4 regions of the Ensifer adhaerens genome follow, and region 1 is predicted to be linked to each of the others. Evidence: riboswitches for the same ligand, from Rfam matches in the RefSeq annotation. Region 1 holds a riboswitch; each other region holds the start of a gene.
The links. A riboswitch is a leader RNA that binds a small molecule or an ion and turns the genes downstream of it on or off. The one in region 1 is predicted to bind cobalamin.
Positions count from the first base shown of each region.

Region 2: another riboswitch for cobalamin. It lies ahead of bluB (5,6-dimethylbenzimidazole synthase); the one in region 1 lies ahead of nrdH (glutaredoxin-like protein NrdH).
Region 3: another riboswitch for cobalamin. It lies ahead of LAC81_RS10005 (DUF1636 family protein); the one in region 1 lies ahead of nrdH (glutaredoxin-like protein NrdH).
Region 4: another riboswitch for cobalamin. It lies ahead of LAC81_RS02695 (aromatic ring-hydroxylating oxygenase subunit alpha); the one in region 1 lies ahead of nrdH (glutaredoxin-like protein NrdH).

Region 1 is NZ_CP083350.1:1,546,383-1,550,363, reverse strand. It holds gene LAC81_RS27425 (LysR substrate-binding domain-containing protein) at 1-781, opposite strand, end outside; gene LAC81_RS27420 (hypothetical protein) at 911-1,222, shown strand; cobalamin riboswitch at 1,498-1,722, shown strand; gene nrdH (glutaredoxin-like protein NrdH) at 2,113-2,334, shown strand; gene nrdI (class Ib ribonucleoside-diphosphate reductase assembly flavoprotein NrdI) at 2,344-2,760, shown strand; gene nrdE (class 1b ribonucleoside-diphosphate reductase subunit alpha) at 2,730-3,981, shown strand, end outside.
Region 2 is NZ_CP083349.1:1,800,908-1,804,888, reverse strand. It holds gene LAC81_RS08845 (phytanoyl-CoA dioxygenase family protein) at 1-314, shown strand, start outside; gene LAC81_RS08840 (SDR family oxidoreductase) at 401-1,213, shown strand; cobalamin riboswitch at 1,242-1,452, shown strand; gene bluB (5,6-dimethylbenzimidazole synthase) at 1,497-2,192, shown strand; gene LAC81_RS08830 (DUF2865 domain-containing protein) at 2,311-3,384, opposite strand; gene LAC81_RS08825 (acyl-homoserine-lactone synthase) at 3,539-3,981, opposite strand, start outside.
Region 3 is NZ_CP083349.1:2,043,065-2,047,045, reverse strand. It holds gene aspT (aspartate-alanine antiporter) at 1-1,538, opposite strand, end outside; cobalamin riboswitch at 1,991-2,207, shown strand; gene LAC81_RS10005 (DUF1636 family protein) at 2,312-2,725, shown strand; gene LAC81_RS10000 (ABC transporter ATP-binding protein) at 2,802-3,608, shown strand; gene LAC81_RS09995 (ABC transporter substrate-binding protein) at 3,605-3,981, shown strand, end outside.
Region 4 is NZ_CP083349.1:564,046-568,026, forward strand. It holds gene LAC81_RS02685 (L-threonylcarbamoyladenylate synthase) at 1-619, opposite strand, end outside; gene LAC81_RS02690 (DUF6656 family protein) at 700-1,299, opposite strand; cobalamin riboswitch at 1,613-1,818, shown strand; gene LAC81_RS02695 (aromatic ring-hydroxylating oxygenase subunit alpha) at 1,922-3,166, shown strand; gene LAC81_RS02700 (hybrid-cluster NAD(P)-dependent oxidoreductase) at 3,168-3,981, shown strand, end outside.

The DNA of each region.
Region 1 (3,981 bases):
AGACCAGCCAGTAGGCACGCCCGTCGCGAACCACATGGTCGAACGGCCGAATCAATCGGCCGCTCCTAAGTTCGTCCATCAGGAAGGTCGAAACGGCGATGGCAATGCCATGGTCGTTGAGTGTCGTGGTGACATCCATCGCCTGGACGTCGAAGATCAGCTCGGTACCGTTGCTTGCCGGCGGTTCCACCCCCGTCTCGATCATCCATCGCCGCCACCAGCTGGCATTGCCGAAGCGCCGCACGCGCAGCACGTCGGAGGGATGCCTGAGCTGGTGCTTTTCCAGGAAAGAAGGCGTGCAGACCGGCATGTAATCGATCGGGAAAAGCGGAAACACGTCGTTGCCGGGCCAGTCGCCATTGCCGCTGCGCACGACAAGATCGATCGCATCACGCTTGAAGTCGATCAGCTCCGTCGACATGTGCACCCGAATGCTGATGTTCGGATGGGCCGTCTGGAACGAGGCGAGCCTGGAGCCGAGCCAGCTCGACACGACGGTCGGCAATATGGAGATGTGCAGGTGGTGTTCGGTCTTGTCGGTGATTTCCGAAAAGGCCGCCCCGAGAAGGTCGATCGCCTCCGTCACCTTCGGCGCCAGTTGCCGCCCGGCCGCAGTCAGCCGCACCTCGCGCGGAAGCCGGACGAAGAGCGGCGTGCCTATGCGCTCCTCCAGCAGCCGGATCTGGTAGCTGACCGCCGCCTGCGTCATGCCGAGTTCGTCGGCGGCGCGGGTGAAGCTCAGGTGCCGTGCCGCCGCTTCGAAGGCACGCACCGCACTCATGGGAGGAATCTTGCTCATGGCGTTGAGATAAGCATTCTTTATGCCAGCATGCGAGAAATCGCTTTGCGCGAAGCGGCAAAAATCCTCACTTTTTTCGCGAACACAACAGCAAAAACAAAGAGGATAGCAATGCTTAGCGCGCTGCGATCGACGATCCTTCATGTCCTGAAACGGGCCGGGAACGTGCTCAACCCAACCATCGCCATCGATACCTTCAGCGAGTTCCAGTTGAGGGATATCGGCCTGACGCGGGACCACGAGAACATTCGGGCGCGCGTCGGCGACGTTGCCGATCCGCGGCACTGGCCGAAGGACGACAATGCGCAGAAGCCACAGCCCTCACCGACGCGGGACTGCGGCAACGCACCGCGCGTGGCGAGGGCTTCACCTCGCGCCCAACCCGGAGAAAACAAGGACGTCAGCATGTCGCTCTGCGACTGACGGGGCAAAAACAAATCTCAGCTGTCGCAATCTGCCACCCTGCCAGGCGCCGGATCGAATGAGCAGAAATTCGCTCTGGCGCGTCCTAGAATATCGTACCTTCGTAGGTGACCGGTAAGGGCGCGAGCGCGCGGCGTCGAAGCCGAGAGCGCCCCGCCAACGGGCTTTGCCGCGCCCCCTCGTTTAACGTCTTGTTATCCACACGGCGAAAGAATTCGCCCCCTCACCCGGGCCGGAGGCACCTCGCACCTATTGACGCAGATGCGCGATCAACTACTATATGTAGTGTTCGAGGTTCTTCCGATTCGCAAGGATTGGGAGCTAAGACGGGAATACGGTGCGCCGGCGCTTTCCGCCCGGCTATGCCGCAGCTGCCCCCGCAACTGTAGACGGCGAGCGACTGTCCGGAATTGGACCACTGAGGCATGAGGCCTCGGGAAGGTCGGGATGGAAGCTTTGACCCGTGAGCCAGGAGACCTGCCTCGAGCAACATAAGTCCACGGGCGGGGTGTCCGGAGGGGTTGGGTGCGTTACGGCAGGATGAGCCTGCCGGATCGTCTCGACATCTCCCCGGCAGCCTGTCGAAAGCTTCGGGGTGAAGTCATGTCAGTTTCTTCCAGTTCAGATCCACCTTCTGCGGACGGGTGCGCGTTGTTGCGCGCCTGATCGGAGGGCCGCGCCCTGAAAACTCGCATCCGCGGAATTCCTGAGCGCCCGAGCAATACGAGCCGACCCGGTTGCGTAACCGACCTTGGGTCAGCTTGACGACGTCAACTCCGGTCAAGGCGACCGGGGAGCGATGTTCCGTGTCCAATCGCCAACACCACGGTTCGCGTTCGCGCGACCCGACGACTTTTTGCGCCCATTTGCGAGACCCTCACGAGGAACCCATGTCGATCACCGTCTACAGCAAGCCCGCCTGCGTCCAATGCACCGCCACCACCCGCGCACTCGACCGCCAGGGCACCGATTACCGCCTCATCGATATCTCCGAGGATTCCGATGCGTTCGCGCTCGTGCAGGGTCTCGGCTACCGCCAGGTCCCGGTCGTCGTCGCCGGCGAGCGCCATTGGGCCGGCTTCCGCCCGGACATGATCAGCGCACTTGCTTGAGGGCTAGCGATGGGGCTGATCGTCTATTTTTCCAGCCGCTCGGAAAACACCCATCGTTTCGTCGAAAAGCTCGGCCTTCGCGCAACCCGCATACCGCTCAACGAAGGTAAGGGTTCGCTTACGGTTACGGAGCCCTATGTGCTCGTCGTGCCCACCTATTGCGGCGACGACGGCCGGGGCGCCGTGCCGAAACAGGTGATCCGCTTCCTGAACGATGCGGGCAACCGCTCCCACATCCGCGGCGTGATTGCCGCGGGCAATAGCAATTTCGGAGCGACCTACGGGATCGCCGGCGACGTGATCTCGGCCAAGTGCCGGGTGCCCTACCTCTATCGGTTCGAGCTACTCGGGACCGAAGCGGACGTCGCCAACGTCAAAAACGGGATGGAACGATTTTGGACGTCTCAACACTCGAACGCCCCCTGAAGGCAACGGAACCGGCGCTGGACTACCATGCGCTCAACGCGATGCTGAACCTCTATGACGAAGAGGGGCGCATCCAGCTCGACAAGGACCGGCAGGCTGCGAAGCAATACTTCCTCCAGCACGTCAACCAGAACACCGTGTTCTTCCATAACCTTCGCGAGAAGCTCGATTATCTGGTGACCGAGGGCTATTACGAGCAGGAGGTTCTCGACCAGTATTCCTTCAACTTCGTGCGCGACCTCTACGATCACGCCTATGGCAAGAAGTTCCGTTTCCCGACGTTCCTCGGCGCGTTCAAATACTACACGTCCTATACGCTGAAGACCTTCGACGGGAAGCGTTACCTGGAGCGCTACGAAGACCGCGTCTGCATGGTGGCGATGACGCTGGCGCGCGGCGACGAACAGCACGCCCGCGATCTCGTCGACGAGATCATTTCCGGCCGCTTCCAGCCGGCGACGCCGACCTTCCTCAATGCCGGCAAGAAGGCTCGCGGCGAACTCGTCTCTTGCTTTCTGCTCCGGATCGAGGACAACATGGAGAGCATCGGCCGCGCCATCAATTCGGCGCTGCAGCTTTCCAAACGCGGCGGCGGCGTGGCGCTGTCGCTCACCAACATCCGTGAGATGGGCGCGCCGATCAAGCAGATCGAGAACCAGTCCTCCGGCATCATTCCTGTGATGAAGCTGCTCGAAGACAGTTTCTCCTATGCCAACCAGCTCGGTGCCCGCCAGGGCGCAGGTGCGGTCTATCTCCACGCCCACCACCCTGACATCATGCGCTTCCTCGATACCAAGCGCGAAAATGCCGACGAGAAGATCCGCATCAAGACGCTGTCGCTCGGCGTCGTCATCCCCGACATCACCTTCGAGCTCGCCCGCAACAACGAGGACATGTACCTGTTCTCGCCCTATGACGTGGAGCGCGTCTACGGCGTGCCGCTCACCGAGATCTCGGTGACGGAGAAATATCGCGAGATGGTCGAGGATGCCCGCATCCGCAAGCGGAAGATCAAGGCGCGCGAATTCTTCCAGATCATCGCCGAGATCCAGTTCGAAAGCGGTTATCCCTACATCATGTTCGAAGACACGGTGAATCGGGAAAACCCGATCGCCGGGCGCATCACCATGAGTAACCTCTGCTCGGAAATCCTGCAGGTGAGCGAGGCGAGCGAATTCAACGACGACCTCTCCTACGCCAAGATGGGCAAGGACATTTCCT
Region 2 (3,981 bases), on a different replicon from region 1:
ACCTGCTGCAGGTGTCCTCCGCCTTTGGCCGGGCGATGGAGACCGTCGATCGGCTGACAATGAGCGCAACGCTCTACCCGGCGCTGAAGGCGTTGCTGGCAAACGGCAAGCTGGCCGAAGCGGAAGCGGCCAATGCGATTGCGTCCTGCGCCGAAGGCTATTCCTTCCCGACCAATCTCGACCGCGATCCGCCGCTCGGCGGGCTGGCGCCGAAGACCCAGGCACAGCTGATGCGCGGGGCGCTGGCGGCGGGAACGAGCGAGCAGGATTTTCACGCGGCGCTCGACGCTCAGGCGAAGCGCAAGCTGAGCTGACGGTTCAATTACCCATTCGGGCTCCCGGTGCGTTTCGCCCGGGAGCCGTCGCTGTTTGACACGATCATCTTCGAGGAGGGAATTCGATGAGTGGACAATTGGAAGGCAAGATCGCCATCGTCACCGGTGGCACGCAAGGGTTGGGCGCAACGATCGCCGGCCTCTTCGCCGAACGCGGCGCGGCGGGTATCGTCATCTGCGGACGCAATGCGGCCAAGGGGCGGGCGAAGGCTGAAGAGATCGGCAAGGCCAGCGGCGCGAAGGTGATCTATGTCGAGGCCGATCTCGAGAAGGTCGAGGACGCCCGTAAGGTCGTTGCGGCTTGTGATGCGGAGTTCGGCCGGGTCGATGCGCTCGTCAATGCCGCCGCGATCACCGACCGCGGCACGATCCTCGACACGACACCGGAGCTCTTCGACCGGATGTTCGGGATCAACGTGCGAGCGCCGTTCTTCCTGATGCAGGAGACGGTGAAGGTGATGCGGCGCGAGCGAACCGAAGGCACGATCGTCAATATCGGCTCCATGTCGGCGATGGCCGGGCAGCCCTTCATCGCCGCCTATTGCTCGTCGAAAGGGGCGCTGGAGACGCTGACCAAGAACACGGCCTATGCGCTCCTGCGAAACCGCATTCGGGTCAACGGCCTGAATATCGGCTGGATGGCTTCCGAAGGCGAGGACCGGATCCAGCGTGAGTTTCACGGAGCATCGGCGGACTGGCTCGAAAGGGCGGCCGCCAGCCAGCCCTTCGGCCGGCTCGTCGATCCGGCAGAGGTGGCACGCGCCTGCGCCTATCTGTCTTCGGCTGAATCAGGGCTGATGACCGGATCGGTGATCTGCTTCGATCAATCGGTCTGGGGCGGCTATGACGGTTCGCCGCATCCGGTGGCGCCGCTATAGGCGGCGCTTGTCTTTCGGTTGCCGCTATGCGCTTATGGCGGCGTCAGGTGCCCGCGCGAGCGGGAGAATCGGGAATCCGGCGTCATTCCGGAACGTGCCCAACGCTGTGACGGGGACGGTCGCCTCTAAGTGCCTTGAATTGATTCAAGGATTTGCCACTGGATCTTCAATCGGTCTGGGAAGGTGAGGCGGCCGGTTGAACCGGAGTCAGAAGACCGGCCTGGCAAGATAGACCGAACCCCGCGCGGACGGCGGGAGGTTGCGCATTGTTGGGGATCGAACGATGCTGACTGAACCGAAGGGCGGCCTTGCGGCTGCCGGTGCCTTCGCGCGCAACGAGCGGGAGGCCGTCTACCGCGCCATCGAAACACGCCGCGACGTGCGCGACGAATTTCTCGCAGAACCTCTTCCCGACGATTTGGTGAAACGCCTGCTTACGGCTGCGCACAGCGCGCCGTCTGTCGGCTTCATGCAGCCCTGGAACTTCGTGCTGGTGCGAGCGGAAGAAACGCGTGAGCGCGTCTGGCAGGCCTTTCGCCGCGCCAACGACGAGGCCGCCTTGATGTTCGAGGCGGAACAGCAGACGAAGTACCGTTCGCTGAAACTCGAAGGCATTCGCAAGGCGCCGCTCAGCATCTGCGTCACCTGTGACCGCACGCGCGGCGGCGCCGTCGTCCTCGGCCGTACCCATAATCCGCAGATGGATGTCTATTCCACGGTTTGCGCCGTGCAGAACCTGTGGCTTGCCGCGCGCGCCGAAGGTGTCGGTGTCGGCTGGGTCAGCATCTTCCACGAGGCGGAGATCAAGGCGATCCTCGGCATCCCTGGTCACATCGAGATCGTCGCCTGGCTCTGCCTCGGCTATGTCGATCGCCTCTACCAACAACCGGAGTTGGCGGTAAAGGGATGGCGGCAGCGTCTGCCGCTGGAAGAACTGGTGTTCGAGGAAGGCTGGGGGAACTGCAGCGAGCGTTCCTAAAGCCCGTTGCGCCAAAATGGGCAGCGGTTTTTCGACAGCGACATGCGAGATATCGAGAACTTGAAGCGCAATGAGCGAATCTGAAGATCGCGGCGCGCTTTGAGATGGCGCGCCGGGATCAGTTCTGGACCGGCTGATAGGCCGGTCCCTTCGGGTGCTTCAGGTCGATCGAGGTTTCCTGTTGCGGCAGGAAGGTCGGGCCGACGACGCGCACCTTGCTCTTCGACGGATCGTAGGGCCGCTCCTCGGGCGGTGCCTTGGCAGTCGTGGTCTCCGCCGGCTTTCTGGTTTCGATCACGACGATGGACGACTGGTCGTCACCGATCTTGGTGCCGGTCGTCTTCGGCGAGGTTGCGGCGGTCTGAGGTATCTGGCAGCCGCACATGCCGGGCTTGCTGACGCCGCGGGTGCGATAGGCAAAGGCATTCGGCATTTCGGTATAGGGCCGGCCCGTCACGGCCGAGACCATCTGATCGCTCTCTTCCGTGTTGATATCATGGAAATAGAGTTCGGTTTCAGCGCCCGGGCAGCGCGCCCGGCAGGCCTGTTCGTCCCGCGGGAAATCGGCCGGCGTGGCGTCCGAGGAGATCGGGAAAAAGGCGCCGTCGCAGGTGCGCACGCACATGGTCCGCAGCGTGCCGCTGTAGTAGCGTTCCTGCGGCGCATAGCCGTCTTCGCCAAGCATCGGGCCGTAGGCGTCGTCAGGCGGCAGATCGGCGATGATGTTGCGGTGCGATTCGGGCTCTTCGGGGTCGACGCTCGCGAACTCTTCGCGGTCGCCATAGCAGCCATTGATCTCCAGCGCGGCAAGGATGCGGCGACGGCTGTCCTGGCTGCCCCCGGCAACAATCTGCTCGCGCTCCGATTTCAGCATGCGCAGATTGTCTTCCATCTCGGCAATGAGGCCGTCGAGTTCGCCACAGATATCCGGGTTGCCGCCATCGAAGGTGACGACGCTGCCGCCACCACAGGCAGCACGGCGGCGGTCGTTCTTCGCCCTGCGCAGCTCGATGTTCTGGCGGGAGATCGCACTCGCATAGTCACGGGCGTCGGCATTGCTGGAGACGATGTCAGGCAGCTGCGCAAGACGGGTGTTCAGCCGGTCGCACACGGTCGATGCCAGCGAAGGATCGGCACCGACCAGGGCAAACGGCACAAGCACCGCAGCGAGGTGTTTCAAGCGCGGGAACACGGGCGAAGTCTCTTCCTGCAACCGCTCGACGCCGGCCTTCTGATATGGGCGGCTGCCAGCGGTATTTCCTGTTTCACCTCCATCATAGAGCTTGTCGGTGATCGTGCAACGACAAGCGGCGGTTTGCGTTAACGGGTCCGGCTGAGCGAAGCGCTCAAGCGGCGCGGGCGGTTTCCAGCGACATCGGACGTTCGAGAACAGTGCCTTCGATGGCGGCAACCGCTTTCATACGCTGGAGCAAGTTTTCATTCACTTCCCAGGCAACGGCAACGGCAAAGACCGAGCCGATGCGATGCGGTTCGGCAATGCGCTCGCCGGGGCATCCCATGCGGCGGAACATGCGCTCCAGGAACACGTCGGTAACCGTAACGATATGGCTGATGCCGGAGGCGAGGCCGAGCTCACCGACGCCGCACATCAATTCGGCCGCTGCAACGGTGACCTGATTCGAGGCGCGGTCCTGCGAAATCTCCGGCTCGATGCAGAAGCGGCTCGATTCCCATACCGAGGCGCTGCGGATTTCCGGATTGTCGCCGAGCAGGATCGGGAAGGTGTCGTCCAGCATGTTGGGGCCGAGCGTCGGCAGCAGCCGTAGCG
Region 3 (3,981 bases), on a different replicon from region 1:
CAGGCGCCAAACAGGATCGCCGGATGGAACTTGAAGACATAGTGGCCGAGGAGCACCGAGGCGATCATCGGGATCGACGTGGCGACCACGCCCCAGATGAACAGCGAAATGCCGACCTCCTGCAGGCCCGCGACAAAGCCCGGGCCGGCGCCGATCCCGACGACGGCGATGAAGATGTTGAGGCCGAGCGTGTTCATCAGCCACAGCGCCGGCGAGGGGATTCGGCCGAAGGCGGGGTAGGTGGTGCGCAGCCAGCCGAGCACAAGGCCTGCGAGAAGCGCGCCGCCGGAGGTGGAAAGGCCGATCGGGATGCCGCCGATCGTAATCGTGAGCGCTCCGATCATTGCGCCGACGAAGAGACCCCAGCCAAGGAAGGCAATGTCGGTCGTCTCGACGGGCCTGTCGGCAAAGCCTAGCGCCTTGATCGCCGCTTCGACGTGTCTCTTGGCGCCGCCGATGGTGACGATGTCGCCGCGCTCGACGGTGGTGCCGGGCAGCACCGGAATCTCGACCAGCGAGCGGATGATCTTGCGGGCATAGACGCCGCGCGCCCAATCCATCGTGCTGACATCGGCGAGCGTCTTGCCGGCAAGCGCCTTGCTGGTGACGTAGACGTCGACCACTTCGGCTTCCGCGTTCAAGAGTTCCTTGTCCTCGACCTCGATGAGCTTGCTGTCGAGGTTTTCGACGAGCACGGCACGCCGGCCCGAAAAGGCAACGACGTCACCTGGCTGCAGCACGGTGTTGCCGTCGGCTTCGATGATCTGGTCGCCGCGACGCAGACGTTCGACAAAGACACGGATGCCGGGAAGAATGTCCTTGACCGGCTTGCCGGTCAGCCCGCTTGCCTGATCGACGCGGTAGGCGCGAAGGCCGAAATCGTGATAGGCGCGGGTGATGCCGGGTTCGCTGCTCTCGGTGCCGCCGCCAAGCTTGGCCTCATATTCCCGGCACGCCGCCGGAAGGTCGATACCGAGAAGCTTTGGCCCAAGCTGGGCGAGGATGATGGCCGAGCCGATCGTGCCCCAGATATAGGTCACCGCATAGGCGATCGGGATCTGGTCGGCAAAGGCCTTGGCCTGCTCGGCCGGCAGCCCGAGGGAGTTGATCTGATCCGTCGCGACGCCGATTGCAGCCGAGATCGTCTGCGATCCCGCATACATGCCGGCGCCATAGCCGAGCGGAAGCCCGGCGATCAGCGCGCAGAGATAGGGAACGATGAGGCACAGCACCAGGACAGACAGCGCGAAGGCGATCTGCTTTGGTCCGTCGGTGCTGAGGCCGCGCACGAACTGGGGTCCGACGCCGTAGCCGACGGCGAAGAGGAAGATCAGGAACAGGGTGGATTTCAGGTCACCGGAAACCTGGATGCCCAGCTGCCCGATGAGAACACCGGCAAGAAGCGTTGCGGTGACGTTTCCGAGATTGAATCCCGCGACCTTGATCGGCCCGATCAGGAAGCCGATGCCGAGTGCCAGGAAGACGGCCACGGGCGGGTATGTCCGAAGTGTGTCGACGAAGAAATCGATGGGATTCACTACTTTTCCCTTCAGAAAGTTGAGTTGCCATCACTTCATTTCGGGATTGCGCCATTTCTGTACTGCGCGGCCAAGTTGAGTTTATTGGTGCGTTACCGATGCCCAATCTTAGCTTTGCCGATTGTCGCTTCGACCGATGATTTTCTCAACAGACATGGGGTTACGTGAGCGTAACGTACGTTAAGATTGCCGGCATTTGCGCATGGCGCTGGCGCTTTTTGTGGGCGCGGCGGCACCAGTCGGAAAGCATCGGGCCGGGTGGTCGGCCGATCGGCGTGCGCAGGGCGGATCGGGGGGCGCCGGGCAGCGCCGCCGCGGCAAATTTCGCCGGCTACTCAACTTTGACATTGCAATACGTTATGTTATCTCATAACAAATCCTGCATGACGAAACGCCGCATGTTGATAGGTCCGTAGCGCATGCCCCTAGCAGTTGTTTCATCGGCCGATTCATGCGAGGAAGAGCGTGATGGTGCTGCGTCCGCGGAAATGCGGAAGCGGCTGAAAAGGGAACACGGAACGGACGACCCAAATGGGGCCGAAACCGTGGCTGCCCCCGCAACTGTGAGCGGAAAGCGCATTCACACCATGTCACTGGTCAAAGACCGGGAAGACGTGGATGCGCCGCGACCCGCGAGCCAGGAGACCTGCCATCGAACCGATCAACCACAACGGACGGGGTGTTCCGATGGAAAAGAACTGGCTTTCGCGCGACGGTCATCCGTCATCCTGCCGCTTCGCCATCTCCTGCCGTCACTCCGGCGGAGAGAGAAAATGGCTGAGCCGAATTCCCGACAGCACAAGATAACGGTTTGCACCGATTGCCGTTTTACCGGCGGTCCCTGCGTGCCGGGCGCCGAGCTGATAAAGCGTCTCAACCGCAGCATCGCCGCGCTCGGCGAGCCGCTCGATCGTGATTTCTCGATCGCCGGCACCGTCTGCATGGCGGCTTGCACGCGACCCTGCACCATCGCCTTCCAGGCGACGGGCAAGGCGACCTATCTCTTCGGTGATATCTCGCCGGAAGAGGATATCGACGACCTCGTCCGCTTCGCCGCCACCTATGCCGAACGTGGCGACGGCATGACGCGTGCCGCCGAGCGTCCGCGCGGCCTCAAGACAAAGACGCTCGCTCGCATTCCGGCGGCAGTGCTCGTCTCCGAAGACATTGGAGGACGGTTCCAATGAGCGCAACACGCAAAGGGTGGCGGCGACCTCTGGTGCGCGGGCAGAAATGCGCCGCGGCGCGGGGAGGGACGCGGTCATGACCTGTTCAGCGACGGGAGCTGCCCTCAAGGTGGAAGGCCTTTGCTGGGGGCCCCGTGCGGGGCTGACCCTGGTCGAAGACATGGATTTCTCGATCGAAGCGGGCAGCCGCCTTGCGATCCTCGGGCCGAACGGCGCCGGCAAGACCTCGCTTCTGCGCTGCCTCTACCGGGCGGTGCAGCCGAATGCCGGCCGAATCGAGATCGACGGCGTCGACCTCTGGTCGATCTCGGCGCGCGAGGCGGCGAAGACGATTGCCGTCGTGCTGCAGGAAATGCCCGGCGACTTTCCCTTCAGCGTGCGTGACGTCGTGATGATGGGACGCATCCCGCGGCGAGAGGGGCTCAACGGCTGGACGGAGACGGACCGCGAGCGCGTGCAGCATGCGCTCTCTCATCTCGATCTTTCCCACCTCGCCGGCCGCCAGTTCGCCACACTTTCGGGCGGCGAAAAGCAGCGGGTGCTGATTGCCCGGGCACTCGCCCAGGAGCCGCGCATCATCATCCTCGACGAGCCGACCAACCATCTCGACATCCGTCACCAGCTCGAAATCCTCGAGCTCTTGCAGACGCTGAAGCTGACGATCGTTTCGACGCTGCACGACATCAATCTCGCCGCCGAATTCGCGACCGACGTCGCAATCGTGACCGCGGGGCGGCTGACGGCCTTCGGAACTCCCGATGCGGTGCTGAACCCGCGCGCGCTTTCCACCGCCTTCGGCGTCACTGCCACCGCCCACGGCACCGCCGTTGCCGGCAGCGCCCGTTTCTCCTTTTCACTTCCTCGACAGGGATCCATTTCATGAAGATCAATATTGCCTCCTCTACCTTGCTGTTTCTCATTGCCGCCGCCACGCCGGCGCTCGCCTATCCGGTGACCGTCAAGAGCTGCAACCGCGAGGTGACCTTCGATGCCGCGCCGAAACGGGCGATCGCCAACGACGTCAACCTGGTGGAGATGATGCTGGCGCTGAAACTGCAGGACCACATGGTCGGCTATACCGGCGTTTCCGGCTGGAAGACGCTCGATGAAAAACTGCGCGAAGGTGTGAAGGAACTGCCGGAGCTTGCGGAGAAATATCCGACCAAGGAAGTGCTCCTCAATGCCGACGCCGATTTCTTCTTCGCCGGCTGGAACTACGGCATGAAGGTCGGTGGCGAAGTGACGCCCGAGACATT
Region 4 (3,981 bases), on a different replicon from region 1:
GCAGGCGTTCGATCTCGGCGGCATCGAGGCCACCCGGCCGGAGTAGCCGGATCTCGTCGCCATCGACCTTGATGATCGTCGACTCGAGCCCGATTTGCGCCGGACCGGCATCGAGGATCAGTTTCAGCTTTTGTCCGAGATCGGCATCGACATGGGCGGCACTGGTTGGGCTGATCTTGCCCGAGGTATTGGCGCTCGGTGCCGCCAGAGGTCGTCCGAAACGGGCGATCACCCGGCGCGAAAACCCGTCGGGCATGCGAATGCCAAGTGTGTCCAGGCCGGCCGAGGCGAGGGCATGCACTGTACTCTCGGGTCGCTGCGGCAGGATCAGCGTCAGGGGGCCGGGCCAGAACGCTTTCGCCAGGCGTCGGGACAGGGGATCGAAGCGCACATGGGTCTCGGCCATCGCCACGTCGGAAACATGCGAGATCAGCGGATTGAAGCGCGGCCGGCCCTTCATCTCGTAGATGCGGCTGATCGCATCGGGATTGGTGGCGTCGGCGGCAAGGCCGTAGACGGTTTCGGTCGGGATGGCGACCGGTTCGCCCTCGGCGAGAACGGCGCAGGCGCGATCGATCGCGCGGTCCGGTTCCTTATCCGTGTCGATGATCTCTGCCATGCCGGTTCCTTTCCGACGCTTCCTTAACGGACGCGCCGGGAAAACAGAACGATTTTCTTTGCAGGGAGCGGGCTGCTTGCTCAGAGGCTGCGGATGATACGGCGTAGCGCGTCGTCACGGGCACCCAGCATCAGCACGTTCTTGAGAGCGACCTTTGGGTCGTCGGTGCGGAAGAGAAGCCCGTTGTCGCGGACGTTGCGATTGATGACCATCTGTCCGTCTTCGGCGTTCGGCTCGATCGCGACCGCGAAGTACATGCGGGAATAGCCGGCCTGGATGCGGTCGAAGAAATGCGTCTCGTCACCAAGGTCGCTGAAAAAATTGGCGAAATAGAACGACCAGGTGATGTCCTTGGAAGGTGTGACCGCCGTCCGAGCGGCCGTCACATGGCAATAGCCGAGGTGCGGCTTGCCAACGAGCGTACGGTGGAAGATCAACTTCGGAAACTGGATCGAGGCATGAAAGCCGTTGATCCGCTTGTGCGTCGTGTCGCCGGCGGTCGAAAGCTTCTTGCCGGTTCGGTCAGCGACTTCCTCATAGCTCAGGTAGCGTCGCTCGGTCGGCATCCATTGCCGGCGGTTGATCCGGCCGGTGCGCAGAAACTCGGTGTGAACTGCCGTCTTCGACGTGACCGCCGGCGGCTTCTCTGCCGCTGCGTCGTAATATCTAAGCTTTGCCATGATCGTCAGCGCGCCATCTGCCTGCCGGACATCCTCGTCCGCCGGCAAGCCTAGTGGCTTATGGTTAACGAAGCATTTCCTTTCGCTAGCGGAACATGCCTGTGCCCAGTCACGGAAATGTCGCAAACGGGCGAAGCTTTTCCGTGCCTGCGCCATGCCGGCCGCAAAAGATGGCATATGCCCAATTTTTGATCTATCTATATGTTTATAAAGTGAAAAATTTGCGTATTTGGTTTCGGAAGGCAGTTTTGATGGTGTCGTCATTCTGGAATTGGATGTCGCTATCCGGCGTCTGCCGAGGCGCCTTCCGCGCTTACATATCCTCACTCAAGGTGTCGTCTTCCAAAAGGGAAGGCGGAGAATTGGGAAGCCGGTCAAATCCCGGCGCTGCCCCCGCAACGGTGGTGGAGCGAAAGTCTCGGCAAAAGGCCACTGGACGGTTCCGTCCGGGAAGGCGCCGGGCTGGTCCGCAAGGACGGCTCCTGAGCCCGGAAACCAGCCTTGACGCACATAACCGTAACGGGTTGCGGCGGGCAGCCGGATCGGAGCCGAGAACGTGTGGGCGTATGCCCGTGCGGGTTCCTGTCCTGCCTCTCCGAAACATGGCGCATGAGGACAGGACATGGATACCAAGACCGATATGCTTCGCAAGCTGAAGGGCCGGCGTGACGGCTACAGCCTCGATCGGGCCTTCTACACCGACCCCGACTACTACCGGCAGGACCTGGAAAACATCTGGTACAAGGACTGGCTGTTCATCGGCCATGACTGCGAAATTCCGCGGGCTGGCAACTATTTCACCGTCCAGGTCGGCGACTATCCGGTTGTTGTTACCCGCGATCGCCAGGGCACGATCCGCGCGCTGCACAATTCGTGCCGGCATCGCGGTTCCCGCGTCTGCACGCAAGCAAAGGGCTCTTCGGCAAAGCTCGTCTGTCCCTATCACCAGTGGACCTACGAACTCGACGGCTCGCTGCTCTTCGCACGCCAGATGGGCGAGGATTTCGACAAGGCGGCCCACAGCCTGAAGCCGATCCATTGCGAAACGGTCGGCGGCTACATCTTCATCAACCTGTCGGAGACGCCGGCAGATTTTGCGGCCTTCCGTGAGCTGGCCACGCCCTATCTCGCGCCGCACCGGCTGGGAGAGACCAAAGTCGCCTTCGAAAGCACGATCATCGAAAAGGGCAACTGGAAGCTCGTCTGGGAAAACAATCGCGAGTGCTATCATTGCGCCGCCAATCATCCGGAGCTCTGCCGCACCTATCCAGAGGCGCCGACTGCTACCGGGGTACAGGGCGCCAAGGATGATCCGGTGATTGCCGCCCATTGGGCGAAGTGCGAGGCCGAAGGCCTGCCGAGCGAATTCCGGATGTCTCCGACCGGCCAGTTCCGCGCCGCGCGCATGCCGCTGGTCGACAATGCCGAAAGCTACACCATGTCGGGTGCGGCTGCCGTCAAAAGGGCGCTGTCGGCCGATGTCAGGCAGAAGCAGATCGGCACGCTTCTGATGTTCCATTACCCCACGACCTGGAACCATGTGCTTTCCGACCATGCCATCACCTTCCGTGTTCTGCCACTCGGGCCGGAACTCACCCAGGTGACGACCAAGTGGCTGGTCAACAAGGACGCGGTCGAGGGCGTCGACTACACGCTCGATGACCTGACCCATGTCTGGACCGAGACCAACGACCAGGACCGCCAGATCGTCGAAGAAAACGCCTTCGGCATCCGCTCGCCGGCCTATGAGCCTGGCCCCTATTCGCCGGACCATGAAGGCGGCGTGATGCAGTTCGTCGAATGGTACTGCAAGTTCATGGAGCAGCGCCTTGCAGGCGATGCGGCTCCGCTTTCAAAGGTCGCCTGACATGCAGATGGCATCCTCCTTCCACCATTTCGACGAGCTGCATGTCTGGATCGACCGGCAGCAGATGCTCGAATGCACCTCGGCGGTCGTCGAAACCGCAGATGTCATGACCTTCACCTTCCGCGCCGAAAAGCCGGCCTGGTTTCGCTACCTGCCCGGCCAGTTCGTCACCCTCGAACTGCCGGTCGCCGACGAACCGGTCATGCGCACCTATACGCTGTCGTCGACGCCATCGAGGCCGCTGTCGATTGCCGTCACCGTCAAGGCGCAGGCCGACAGCATCGGCACGCGCTGGATGTTCGACCATCTGAAGCCCGGCATGAAACTGAGAGCCTTCGGCCCGCTCGGCGATTTCAGCTTCGTCCGCCACTCCGGTGACAAGTACCTGTTCATCTCGGCGGGGTCCGGCATCACGCCGATGATGTCGATGACGCGATGGATGGCGGACTGCGTGCCGGAGACGGACGTCACCTTCATCTCCTGCGCGCGCCGGCCGGACGACCTCCTGTTCCGTTCCGAGCTTGAGGTGCTGGCGACGCAGATGTCCGGGTTGAGCCTCGGCTTCATCGTCGAGGGCCACGAGGCGCGCCACGGCTGGCACGGCCTGCGCGGCCGCATCGACGGCGCCAAGCTGCCGCTGCTTGCCCCTGATTTCATGGAGCGCACTGTCTTCTGCTGCGGTCCGGAACCGTTCATGCGCGGTGTGCGCGAGATGCTGAAGGCGGCCGGCTTCGACATGGCCCGCTATCACGAGGAGAGCTTCCAGCCGGCGGCAGCGCCTGCTGCGGAGGAGATCGCCGTCCGCGCCGGCGTGG